DNA from 4 places in the Priestia sp. YIM B13486 genome. Region 1 is predicted to be linked to each of the others. Evidence: riboswitches for the same ligand, from Rfam matches in the RefSeq annotation. Region 1 holds a riboswitch; each other region holds the start of a gene.

Region 1 (3,211 bases):
GGCCATACGCCTTAGCAAATCTACCTGCCGGCTGGTTGGTTGATAAATATGGACCCAAAAAAATGTTTGCATGGGCATCCGGACTATGGTCTGTGGCAACGGTAGCAAGTGCCTTTACTAACACGTATTCAGCTCTTTATGCTATGAGAATGCTTCTAGGTGTATCGGAATCTCCTTTTTTTACATCGGGAATTAAAGTGACGGAAAGGTGGTTTAAAAAAGAAGAGCGCGGCTTGCCTACGTCTATTATTAACACAGGGTCTCAAATTGCTAATGCAATTGCTCCGCCGCTGTTAACAGTATTGCTTTTAACAATGAGTTGGAGAGGAATGTTTATTGTTATAGGAGCAGCCGGCTTTATTGTGATGTTTGTTTGGCTAAAGATCTATCGTGATCCAGATCATATCGCCAATAAAGTGAAAACTGCCCCTAAAGAAGAAACGGAAATCAGTCCTATCTCACAAGCAAAATGGTCACAGCTTTTTAAATATAAAAGCACATGGTTTATGATTATCGGGAATTTCGGAATTATGTTTACGATTTGGGTTTATTTAACTTGGCTTCCAAGCTATTTAGAAACAGAGCGCGGTTTTAGCCTAAAACAAACGGGCTGGATTGCTGCTATTCCGTTTCTAGCTGGAATTATAGGAGTTTTACTTGGCGGTGCAATTTCTGATCGATTTATTCGAAAAGGAGTTCCTGCAGTAACAGCAAGAAAAATTCCAATTGTAGGCGGGGCGATCTTAGCAGCAGCATCGGTGGCACCCGTTCCTTTCATTGATAATGCAGCTTTGAGTATTGTCTTATTATCCATTGGCTACTTCGCGTCACAGCTGCCATCAGGTGTCATTTGGACTCTAGCGGCGGATGTTGCACCGAAGGAACAAGTTGCTTCACTCGGCGCTATTCAGAACTTTGGAGGGTTTTTAGGAGCAGCAATGGCTCCTATCGTAACGGGATTTATATTAGATGCAACCGGAACTTTTACAGCGGTGTTCCTATTAGGCGCAGGACTGCTTTTAATTGGCGCTATTAGTTACGGTGTATTTTTAAAGAAGCCGATAGCTAACTAGTAAGCTTATAAAAGTAAAGAGCACACACTGCTTAAAAAAGGTGTGTGCTTTTTATTTTACTAAAAAGGAAACTATTTTCATTGCTGAATCATGAACCTTTCTATTGAATAAAACGCTTTACTATGATAAAACTATTACAGGTAAACATATGATAATCGTTTAATTTTATAGAGATACAACGCCACTAGGGGTGCTTTCTAAGCTGAGAGAGACGAGAAGTCTTAACCCTTATAACCTGAACTAGGTAATACTAGCGTAGGAAAGAGGTATTGTAATGGATGTTTTGTATGGTATTTCCTTACGAACTCGTTATAATAATTTTTTGTATATAAACAAAAACACTTCTTTCCTGCGAAAGAAGTGTTTTTTTATGCGTAAAGGAAGGTGTCATACATGGAAGAAACAATTGATTTGATTGTCAAACAGGTAGAGGAGCGCAAAGGGGAGCTAATCCAGTTAGTAAAAACGCTTGTTTCATATAAAACGCCGGCGCCTCCTGCACGAAATTCTCATGAAGCGCAGCGTTACGTAGCAGATTTCCTTAAAAACTGCGGTTTTTCCATCGATATGTGGGATTTATATTGCAACGATCCTATTGTAGTGGGCACGTTAAAAGGGAAAAAATCAGCTGACTATCAAAGCTTAATTATTAACGGGCATATGGATGTAGCTGAGGTACAAGAAAATGAAAAGTGGGAGACAAATCCGTTTGAAGCTGTGGTAAAAGACAACATGATAATCGGACGCGGAGTTGCTGATATGAAAGGCGGCTTGGCAGGAGCATTATTTGCAGTCCAGCTTTTAACAGAAGCAGGAATCGAACTGCCGGGAGACTTGATTTTTGAATCCGTTGTAGGAGAAGAAGTGGGAGAGGCAGGTACGCTGCAATGCTGTCAGAAAGGATATACAGCTGACTTTGCGCTTGTTGCTGATACGAGTGATTTACATATTCAAGGTCAAGGCGGAGTGATCACGGGATGGATTACGATAAAAAGCAGTAAAACCTATCATGACGGTACACGCCGAAGTATGATTCATGCTGGAGGAGGTCTGTTAGCTGCGAGTGCTATTGAGAAGATGGCAAAAGTGATCGGAGGGCTGCAAGAATTGGAGCGCCACTGGGCTGTTACAAAAAGCTATCCAGGATTTTTGCCGGGAACAAATACGATTAATCCAGCAGTAATCGAAGGGGGAAGGCATGCTGCGTTTATTGCAGATGAATGCAGGCTGTGGATCACCGTTCACTATTATCCCAATGAATCATACGACCAAGTATCAAAAGAAGTGGAAGAATACATTTTAGCTATTGCAAAAGCAGATCCATGGTTAAAAGATAACCTGCCAACCTTTGAATGGGGAGGCACATCAATGATTGAAGACAGAGGAGAAATCTTCCCGTCATTAGAAATTGATGAAAATCACGCTGGAGTACAGCTGCTTGCAAATACTCATGAACAAATTGAAGGGAAAAAGCCCCCAATCGATGTGTCAACTAGCGTAACAGATGGCGGTTGGCTAGCTGATGCGGGAATTCCGGCAGCTATTTATGGTCCGGGAAATTTAGCAAATGCACATGCTGTGAATGAACAATTAGATATGAATCAGCTTATTCAATATACAAAAGTGATGGTGCAGTTCATTTATACGTGGCTGCATACGCATAAGGAGTGATCATCATGAAATTTAGTGAACGATTATACGAAAAGCTGCAGCCTATTTGGCGTCAAAATCATAATCATCCCTTTGTACAGGGAATGGGAGACGGAACGCTTGAAAAGGAGAAGTTTCGCTTTTACATGATTCAAGATTACCTTTACCTAATTGATTATGCTAAATTATTTGCGATTGGAGCCATGAAAGCTACCGATGTTCAAACGATGGGGAAATTTGCTGCACTTTTGGATTCTACATTAAACGAAGAAATGAGCCTGCACCGTGAGTATGCCAAGAAATTTGAAATCAGCGAAAAAGAATTAGAAAAAGCGCAGCCATCTCCTACAACGCTTGCATACACACACTATATGCTGCACGTTGGTCAAAGCGGAACATTAGCTGAATTAGTGGCGGCTCTTTTGCCTTGTATGTGGAGCTATTGGGAAATAGGAAAAGAACTCAGTGAAAAGCCTGGAGCTAACAAT
Region 2 (3,211 bases), on a different contig from region 1:
ATTTTATTGTTAACTTATATTTTTTTTAGACATGTATGTTTTATTTATCTTCGATTGAGGAACATAAAAAGTAATAAAGGAGATGGATAAAATGAATGAACAAAAAATTGCTAAAAAAGTAAACGAAGTATTAGAAGGAAATCGTGTAGGAACATTAGCCACAGTTGTAAACAACAAACCCCACTCTCGCTATATGACATTCTTTAGCGATGAAGATGGTATCGCTCTTTACACACCAACAAATATCAATACACATAAGGCAGAGGAAATCGAAGCCAATCCGAACGTGCACGTACTATTGGGCTACAGCGGCGAAGGATATGGCGATCAATACTTAGAATTATCTGGTACAGCTGTTCTTCGTACTGGTGATCAATTAAAAGGGCGTATATGGAACGATCACATGAAAGAATGGTTTGACGGTCCAAATGACCCTGAGTATGTTGTTCTTGAAATTACGCCGAACGAAATTCGCTTTATGAATGAAGGCGAAGAAACTCCTCAAACTGTTCAGCTATAATAAAAAAGCGCACACTGTGCGCTTTTTTTATTTTCTTACCGCTTCTTTCAATTGAGCTGCTTTTTCTTTTGGAGACGCTGCTAAGCTAATCGCGGTAATAATAGAAACGCCATCTGCACCTGCTTCTACTACTTGTTTGGCATTTTCAGGCGTGATCCCGCCGATTCCTACAATTGGAAAGTCAATATTCTGGTTTCGCACTTCTTCAATTAACTTTGTACCTTGCACTGCTTTTGCGTCTTTTTTTGTAGAAGTAGGAAAAACAGGTCCCATTCCTACATAATCCGCCCCGTCTTTTATCGCTTGCTGCAGCTCTTGTACATTATGAACAGAGACGCCCACAATTCCTTTTCCTATTTTCTCTCGAACAATATGAGCTTTTTCATCTTCTTGTCCAATATGAACGCCATCTGCTTGTAAGCGGATCGCTAAGTCCAGATCATCATTCACCACAAAAGGAACGCTGTGCTGCTGACAAATTTGCTGAAGTTCCTTCGCCAGCTGATATTTCGCTTCTCCTGTTAAGGCACCCTCGCCTTTTTCACGGAATTGAAACACGGTAACGCCGCCTTCAATTGCTTCTTTCAACACTTCTTTCGGATCTTTTTTACAGTTATTGCTGCCCATTATAAAATAAACTTGCAGCAGCTTTTTGATTTCTTCATTTGTCATTTTCCGGCTCCTTTTAACGTTGATGTACTCTTGCATATGATTCAATATCCTGCCCAGATAAAAGATGAAGCTGATTTAACAGCTCAATTTGAAAGCTTCCCGGCCCTTCTTCACCTTTTTTCGCTGCGGCGATTTCACCTGCCACTCCGTAAAAACTTAAAGCAGCAACGCTTGCCTCGACATATTCTTTTTCTACAGCAGCGAAAGCTCCTATAATTGATGTTAGCAGACACCCAGTCCCCGTCACTTTCGTAAATAACGGGTGACCGTTGTCTACTGTATACGTTTTGTTTCCATCTGTGATTACATCTTGTTTACCCGTGATAACAATCACCGTATCTAATTTGTTCGCTGCTTTTTCAGCAAGTTCAATGACGTCTCCTTGCCCTTCTAATGAATCAACGCCTTTAATGAGCCATGACTCGCCTACGACATTCGCAACTTCAGCAGCGTTACCACGAATAACTGCCATATTTAATTCTTCTACAAGCTGACGTGCTACTTCTGTACGAAACGGTGTCGCTCCGGCTCCTACAGGATCGAAAATAACCGGCACGCCATTTTCATTTGCTGATTTTCCTGCTATTCTCATCGCTTCTACTTCTTGAGCCGTCAGTGTACCCATATTTAAGACAAGCGCTCCGGCGATTCGTGCCATGTCAGCCACTTCTTCCTTCGCATAAGCCATAACAGGTGAAGCTCCTAGTGCAAGCAGTCCATTTGCTGTAAAGTTGGTTACCACAACATTCGTAATATTATGAACAAGCGGACTTGTATCTCTTACTTTTTCTAATTGAGCTGAAATTTTACTAATATCCATGTTTTTTTCACTCTTTTCATTTAGTTTTAACACTGCAAAAAAAAGACAAAAAAGCACCTTGCATGCGCAAAGTGCTTTGGTATGTACTCACATTCCCTGCGCTGGCATTATCCAACAGGTTCAAATGGTCAACAGGCGTCCCTGTACTCTCAGCCTGCCCCGCGCAAGCTCCCATACTATTCTTGTTACGTTTAAAGTTTACTATTAACCTTTTTTATTTGCAACCATTTCACTGTTTTGCCGATAAAATAAAGCTTCTCTATAGGGTGAGTGGCGCTTTAAACCTTACACCATTCCTAAAAGAATAATCAATAGACCTCCAGTAAGCTACTCGAGGTCTTCAATTCCCTAAGAATTCTATCATTTTTTCCTTATGGTTATTTCTCTTGAACCGCTTGATTTCTCACAGCTGTTTTTCTGTCCTTCCCTGCTCTTAAAGATAAAAGAAAACAAAGCAGCAGTACAAGTGCAGCTGATACGTACGGATAATTAATGTTTATATCAAAAAGAAAGCCTGCTACAACGGGTCCAATAATATTCCCAAGACTTGTATAAGCAGAATTTAGTCCGGCTACATACCCTTGGTCGTCTTGTGCCATCATCGACATTTGCGTGCTGATTGCCGGACGTAAAATATCTGTTGCTAAAAAGACGATGAATGTCACAACAATAATAAGCCAGTACGTGTGCACAAACAGCGTAAGTAAAATAAAAAGTCCCGTCATCATCAAGCAAAACGAAATCACTCTTTTTTCACCAAACTTATTTAAAATCCAGCCAAAAATCGTAACCTGCACTACGGCCCCCGCAATAGAGCCAAACGTAATAACAAACGCAATATCTTTGGGCGTAAAGCTAAATTTATGATCAACAAATAGCGAAAAAATCGTTTCATAATTGGATAATCCAAACGATGTCACAAAAACAATAATTAAACTTAGAAAATAAGGTTCTTTATAGGAATTCATAAGCTGGAGTAGCAGCCGATCTTCTTTTGGATTCTCATTGTTTGAAACAGCATGATTTTGTACAGGACGAGACTCTGGCAAAACAAAAAGCGTAATCACTGCAGCCAAGCCTCCTGCTACTGCGGCCATATAAAATGGTACACGCATGCCGTATTCAGCTAAAAAGCCGCCGATACCAGGTCCAATAATAAATCCTGTTGTAATCGCCGCCGTCACATAGCCCATTCCTTT
Region 3 (3,211 bases), on a different contig from region 1:
GTCTTACCATTAATGATTAGATTCAATGAACTCCCTCCATTACTCTTGTTAGCTGAAATGATGTAAAAAATGAATGATTCAGCTTTTTCCCTAACAAAGCATCAGCCATAATTTTTCCAGTTGCAGCACTTAATAAAATACCGTTTCGGTAGTGGCCAAACGCCATGTGTAGATTCGCTATTTCAGGATGCTCTCCTAAATAAGGCCAGCCATCATTTGTTTGTGGACGAAGACCAGCCCATGCTTTTTCAAATGTGGCTTCTTTAATAGCTGGCAGAAGCGCCGAAGCTTTATTCAGCAAAAATTGAATACCTTGTGCAGAAACCGTCTTGGTAAAGTCATGCTGTAGCTTAGTTGCCCCGATTACGATTCTTCCACCAGTCTTAGGCACTAAGTAAAAACCTTCATCTAAAAAAATCGTTTTAGAAAGCAGCGGCTTATGACTTCGAAGAGCAATACACTCCCCTTTTACGGGAAACACGCGACCTAAATGTTCAGAAGAAATAAAGCGTTTAGCCCATGAGCCTGCTGCAATAACTACTTTTTCTCCGTAAAAAGAGCCTCTGGACGTCTGTACACCTTTTACTGTTTCATTTTCCATAATAAGAGAATGAACATCACAGTATTCGAATATATCTGCTCCGTGATACAAGGCTCCATGAGCAAGAGCTTGCGTTAACTTAGCCGGAGCTAGCTGGCCGTCCCCCGGTATTGTAATGGCTCCGTATATGTCTGGAGAGAGACCGGGTTCTAACAAACGCGCTTCTTTTACATCGATCCATCTTACATGTTCATCCCATTGGTGGTGCTGAGCGGCTTTTTTCTTTAATACGTGTGCATCTTCTTCTGTTACAGCGACTTTTAATAAGCCTTTTTGAATGAGCTCTACGTCGATGGCCGTTTTTTCTTTTAGTTCCTTCACCAGCTCAGGAAACATGCTTCTGCTCTTAATAGCAAGGTCTAAAAGAGGACCTTCTTCATCAATTTCAGCTTGAGCACCTAAAATACCAGCTGCTGCACTTGAAGCTTCACAACCAATTTGATTTCGTTCAAGAATGGCCACTGATGCTCCTTGTTTTGACAAATGATAAGCGATAGAAGAGCTGATTATGCCTCCTCCGACTAACAGTACATCATAATGCTGCTTCATTTTCTCCACCTCCAGATGTCCATATATGAGAATATTGTTTAATCGCTTTAAGGGGATTTTGCGCAAGCATGACACCAGACATCACAGCTATACCGTGTGCTCCTGTTTGAAGCACCTCTTTGGCATTTACAGGTGTAATTCCTCCAATGGCAATAACCGGTATCTGTACAGCATCTACTACTTCTTTTAGTGCTGCTACCCCTCGACTTTTTAATCCTTTTTTTGAATGTGTTGAATAAATATGTCCGTATAGAATGTAGTGGGCACCATCTTTTTCAGCTTCTAAAGCCTCTTCCACAGAGTGAACTGATTTTCCGACAATAAGAGAAGGAAATACGTCTCTAACACACGAAACATCTAAACTATGATAGGCAAGCTGTACGCCTTTTGCTTTTAAAGCATGCGCTACATCAACTCGGTCATTTACAATAATTTTAGAGAGACAAAATGGCAGGCTTTCTAGCAAACATTGAATCTGCTTTGCCGTTTTCTTTTTTTCTCTAATATGAATGGCACCCGCAAAAGGCTCAATAGCCGTTAAAATGTCCCGAACCTCTTCAATTGGCTGCTTATCTGTTGTAACGACATGAAATTTAGGAATATCCATATGATCGAAACCTTTCCGTTCAGAATAAAGAGAAATTTCAATCACTTCATCTTGTGTAGAGGGCTTTATTACATACAAAAAAACCACTCTACAACGTAGAGTGGTTAGCATGCATCGTTATGTAAACATGATCGCCACTTCCCTACGCTGGTACAAACCAGATCAGGTTCAAAGGGTCCGAAATACATTCGTCTCAGCTTCAAAAAGCTCCCCTAGTGATTGCTATTTATTGATTTTGTTTTCGCACTTAAAATTATAACACAACTAGATGTAAATACAATATCTCTTTATGCTCTTACGGCTCTCTTCCTTTTATAGATGTATCTTTTAAGCTTCTTTACTAAGTAAGAGGTCCGGCGCACCTCATCATTCTGCTTTTTATATGATTAGTAATCGGTATAGTCGTCAAATTCTTCCTTGTCTTTTTCCTTTTTCCGATCCCATATAAACAGCAGGAGTAACATAATAAAAGTTAGAATATAAAAACCGTAAAAAATAAATGCCGCCACAACATTTATAAATAAAAATAAAAAACCGATGATCTGACCTGCAACAGCTACAATCAACAAAATGTATTTCCAAACTTCTGCTTTTCTATCCATTCTCTACTTCTCCGTCTTTTTGTTTTTCCCTACTAGAAACGTTCTCTTTACTTAAATAAAAACGTTCCTGCCAGTAAACCGACTGTAAATAAACCAACTGTTCCAAATGCTGAAATCCCCACATACGCCAGCATTTTCCGATAAGATTTTTCTCGAATTAACTGTACGGTTTCCACACTGAACGTTGAAAAAGTGGTAAAGGCACCAAAAAAACCAATGCCAATCATTAAAAATATTGAATCATCATAAGCATGACTCGGAACCTTTCCATAATAACTACCGTAAAAAAGACCAAGCCCAAACGCACCGAGCAAGTTTACAAACAGCATTGATACTGGAAAAGGAGGGTTTGAAACTGTTTTTGTAACTTTTAAACCCAAAAGATAACGGCATATTCCTCCAGCTGCCCCGCCAAGTGCCAAGCTCACTATGCTCATTTACTTCACCTCATGTACTTTCACTAAATTTTTCCCTGCCGCTTCACCGCATAGATAGCCTGCTAAAGCAAGAAGGATTCCACCTACTAAAGAGACCATTACATAAATGGCTCCCCAAAATAAATGGTGCTGAGTGAGAGAAATGACGTCTCCTGCAAACGTTGAATACGTTGTAAAACCGCCGCATACGCCAACTCCTAGTCCAAGCTTTATCCATTCTTTTGGCTTTTTCCACACAAAAAATCCTGTTAATAGGCCTAGTATGAAGCTTCCTAATAGGTTTTCAATTACCGTTCCTATTGGATAGCCCGTATATAATAAGGAAAGATTCAGCAAATAACGTGCATATGTACCAGCGATAGCACCAAAGGCAATTGAGATCAAGTTTATGGCTTTCATCATATCGCTCCGTTTC
Region 4 (3,211 bases), on a different contig from region 1:
CTTTTGCTAAGAACCTTGGTGCTTTTCCATCTTTCGCTAAGTTCCACAGCATACGCGTAGAAGCATACATACCTGAGTTACCAGCAGATAAAACGGCTGTTAAAATAACGGCATTGATAGCCGATGCCGCAAACGCCAGACCTGCTCGTTCGAATATTAGAGTAAACGGACTTACCCGCACATCATCACTTGCTAATGAATCCGCTGTGTATGGAATAAGCATTCCAATAACAAAAATAGCTAAAATATAAAATAACAAGATGCGCCAGAAGACTTGTTTAACTGCGCGAGGAACCGTTTTTTCCGGATCTTCACTTTCTCCAGCCGCGACCCCAAGCAACTCTGTTCCTTGGAATGAAAAACCAGCAGCCATAAAAATACCTAGTACAGTAAAGAATCCACCGTGAATCGGTCCATCACCAAGCGTGAAGTTTTTAAAACCTGGTGCTTCATTGTTAAAGATACCAAAAATCATCATAATACCAATAACTAAAAAGATGATAACTGTTACTACTTTAATTAACGAAAACCAAAATTCAGATTCACCAAATCCTTTTACAGAAAGGTAGTTAAGCCCAAACATAATTAATAAAAACAGGGCACTCCATAAAATAGAAGAAGAGTTTGGGAACCAAAATTTCATAATAAGGGCTCCAGCGGATAATTCAGCTGCAATCGTAATAGCCCAGTTATACCAGTAGTTCCAGCCGAGAGCGAAACCAAAGGATGGATCTACAAAACGAGACGCATACGTACTAAATGAACCAGCTTCAGGCATATAAGCTGCGAGCTCTGCTAGGCTGGTCATCAAAAAGTAAACCATGACGCCAATGATAGCGTAAGCTAAAAGCGCTCCCCCAGGTCCTGCTGTGTGAATTGCTCCACCACTTGCTAGGAATAAGCCGGTTCCGATGGCTCCTCCTAATGAAATCATCGTTAAGTGGCGAGATTTCAACCCACGTTTTAATTCTTGCTGCTCTTGCATAGATAAATACTCCTTTCGAATGTACGGAAAGAGACGGGATAACATAAAAAAAGCCCGCAGTATATGTGCGCGCTTTTAAATCTGAAAACCGCGTCAACCTTCCGTGAAGATAGCTCTTCACATCACTCGCATGATGTGACAGTTCTGTTCCTGTTCGGAGACAGCCCCAGCTTAAATCAACCGAGAAGTGATCTAAACTTCGGCAATTTTTCCTTTCAAGCAACATCCTCAATGTTCTCTGCATTTCCGTTACTTTACTATTAAAAACTGCGACCTCTACCTCATCGATTAGGATGAGGGTTTTTTATATTCAATTGACATAAAAGAAGTATAACAAATACTAAAACGATTGTCATTATAAAAAATAGATTCAGAAAATAGAAACATCTTTGAAATCTCTCGAATCTATTTTGTTACATATGGTATAATGAATGTTGTCATAATACTACATAAATATCCGAACGTACCACAGGGGGAGCCGCCGTGCTGAGAGTGAACGAAATGTTCAGACCCTTAGAACCTGTTAGTTAACGCTAGCGTAGGAATGTGGGAATAGTAGCATATCTATTTGCTTACTCCTGTGTAAACCGTTTGATATGAATGATTCAAAAACAGGAGTGAGAAACGTGAATAAAGCATTACCTTTACAGGCTAAAATTGAAATAGCTATTTTTGCAGCATTAGCACTTCTACTTGATCTTTTGCCTTCCATTAAGATTGCAACGGCTGTGAGTATTTCGTTCTCCATGGTGCCCATTTTTATTATGTGCTTTCGCTGGGGAGTAAAAGGCGGGGCTCTATCTGGTCTATTATGGGGGCTGTTGCAGTTGGCAACAGGAACGGCTTATATTTTAACAGCGCTACAAACGTTTATTGAATATATTGTGGCTTTTGCTTTTATAGGTTTTGGAGGTGTTTTTTCGCAATCTATTAAAACAAATTTAGCTAACAATAACAGATCAAAAGCTTTTGTTTTGATTGTTTTATCCCTTGTTATCGGCAGCTTCGCACGGTATTTCTGGCACTTTATTGCGGGCATTATTTTTTGGGGATCATATGCGCCAAAGGGTATGTCCGCTCTATGGTATTCTTTTTCAATGAACGGTATTTCAATGGTAGGGTCACTAATAGCCTGCTTAATCATTCTTTCACTATTAATTCCATCCGCATCAAGAATGATTGTAACTAAATCACACTCATCATAAGCAAAAAGACTAAATCTACCAAGATTTAGTCTTTTTTGTCATTTGTCACCTTTGTTTACACAAAAGTGTGTCAGGTTTGATAACATAGTTAGTGAAATATTCAAAAAACTGTTTTATGATAATCACCATATTCAAACGAGATAAGGGATTGATAGCATGCTACAGAAATGGATAACGAGCATAGGTTTAGATATTGGAACAAGCACAACAAAATTGATTGTAAGCAAGCTGTTAATAGCAAATCAACAAAATCAATTTACGCTGCCAGGCTGTCAAATTATTGATCGTCGCGTAACGTATGTAAGTTCTATCTATACAACCCCTATGCTAAACGATGTTGAAATCGATGTTCAAAGATTAACGGTACTACTAGAACAAGAGTATAAGAACGCAGGAATCTCCTTAGATCAAGTGGAGGCAGGTGCTGTGATCATCACAGGAGAAACGGCCAGAAAGCAAAATGCAGAAAGTATCGTTCACTATCTAGCCGAACATGCTGGAGATTTTGTTGTTGCAACAGCCGGTGCTGACTTGGAAGGAATATTGGCGGCAAAAGGATCAGGAGCAATCCAACATTCCGCTGAAACAAATGCAGTAATTGCCAATATTGATGTAGGAGGAGGCACCGCTAACATCACTTTATGTCAAAACGGAAAAGTGATCGAAACGTTTACGCTGCATGTAGGTGGAAGATTAATTCGGCTGAATTCAGACGGCTTTGTTACCTACGTTTCACCTTATTTAACTGAATTTTTAAAAAATAATTCTTTAACACTGCGAGAAGGTGAAAAAGCAACATTTGAAAAACTCTCGTCTATCTGTCAATTACTAGCTGAAGAAACCGTGAATTATGTAAGAGCACTAATTCAAACCTCTTCGCTGCTCGTTTCTCCTCATACAAGATCTTCTATCCAACCAGAAACAATTATGATTTCAGGAGGGGTAGGAGCAATGATGGAGAAGCAAAAGCCGAAAACAGTGAGGGAAGTGGCCATACACGGAGACGTTGGTCCGCTTCTAG

What was found. Region 1 has a riboswitch for thiamine pyrophosphate ahead of ACFX4G_RS13365 (acetylornithine deacetylase). Riboswitches for the same ligand answer to the same signal wherever they lie in the genome.
Region 2: another riboswitch for thiamine pyrophosphate. It lies ahead of thiM (hydroxyethylthiazole kinase); the one in region 1 lies ahead of ACFX4G_RS13365 (acetylornithine deacetylase).
Region 3: another riboswitch for thiamine pyrophosphate. It lies ahead of ACFX4G_RS23250 (thiamine phosphate synthase); the one in region 1 lies ahead of ACFX4G_RS13365 (acetylornithine deacetylase).
Region 4: another riboswitch for thiamine pyrophosphate. It lies ahead of thiT (energy-coupled thiamine transporter ThiT); the one in region 1 lies ahead of ACFX4G_RS13365 (acetylornithine deacetylase).

Annotation. Positions count from the first base shown of each region.
Region 1 is NZ_JBHZOZ010000004.1:268,449-271,659, reverse strand. Features, by position in the region: gene ACFX4G_RS13370 (MFS transporter) at 1-1,073, shown strand, start outside; TPP riboswitch at 1,250-1,352, shown strand; gene ACFX4G_RS13365 (acetylornithine deacetylase) at 1,467-2,744, shown strand; gene tenA (thiaminase II) at 2,750-3,211, shown strand, end outside.
Region 2 is NZ_JBHZOZ010000002.1:390,233-393,443, reverse strand. Features, by position in the region: gene ACFX4G_RS06150 (pyridoxamine 5'-phosphate oxidase family protein) at 92-520, shown strand; gene thiE (thiamine phosphate synthase) at 548-1,192, opposite strand; gene thiM (hydroxyethylthiazole kinase) at 1,206-2,012, opposite strand; TPP riboswitch at 2,089-2,197, opposite strand; gene ACFX4G_RS06135 (MFS transporter) at 2,390-3,211, opposite strand, start outside.
Region 3 is NZ_JBHZOZ010000012.1:74,555-77,765, reverse strand. Features, by position in the region: gene thiS (sulfur carrier protein ThiS) at 1-26, opposite strand, end outside; gene thiO (glycine oxidase ThiO) at 23-1,150, opposite strand; gene ACFX4G_RS23250 (thiamine phosphate synthase) at 1,134-1,757, opposite strand; TPP riboswitch at 1,880-1,981, opposite strand; gene ACFX4G_RS23245 (hypothetical protein) at 2,144-2,359, opposite strand; gene crcB (fluoride efflux transporter CrcB) at 2,407-2,796, opposite strand; gene ACFX4G_RS23235 (fluoride efflux transporter FluC) at 2,797-3,195, opposite strand.
Region 4 is NZ_JBHZOZ010000007.1:50,467-53,677, reverse strand. Features, by position in the region: gene ACFX4G_RS18440 (amino acid permease) at 1-985, opposite strand, end outside; lysine riboswitch at 1,088-1,272, opposite strand; TPP riboswitch at 1,447-1,547, shown strand; gene thiT (energy-coupled thiamine transporter ThiT) at 1,582-2,190, shown strand; gene ACFX4G_RS18430 (ethanolamine ammonia-lyase reactivating factor EutA) at 2,347-3,211, shown strand, end outside.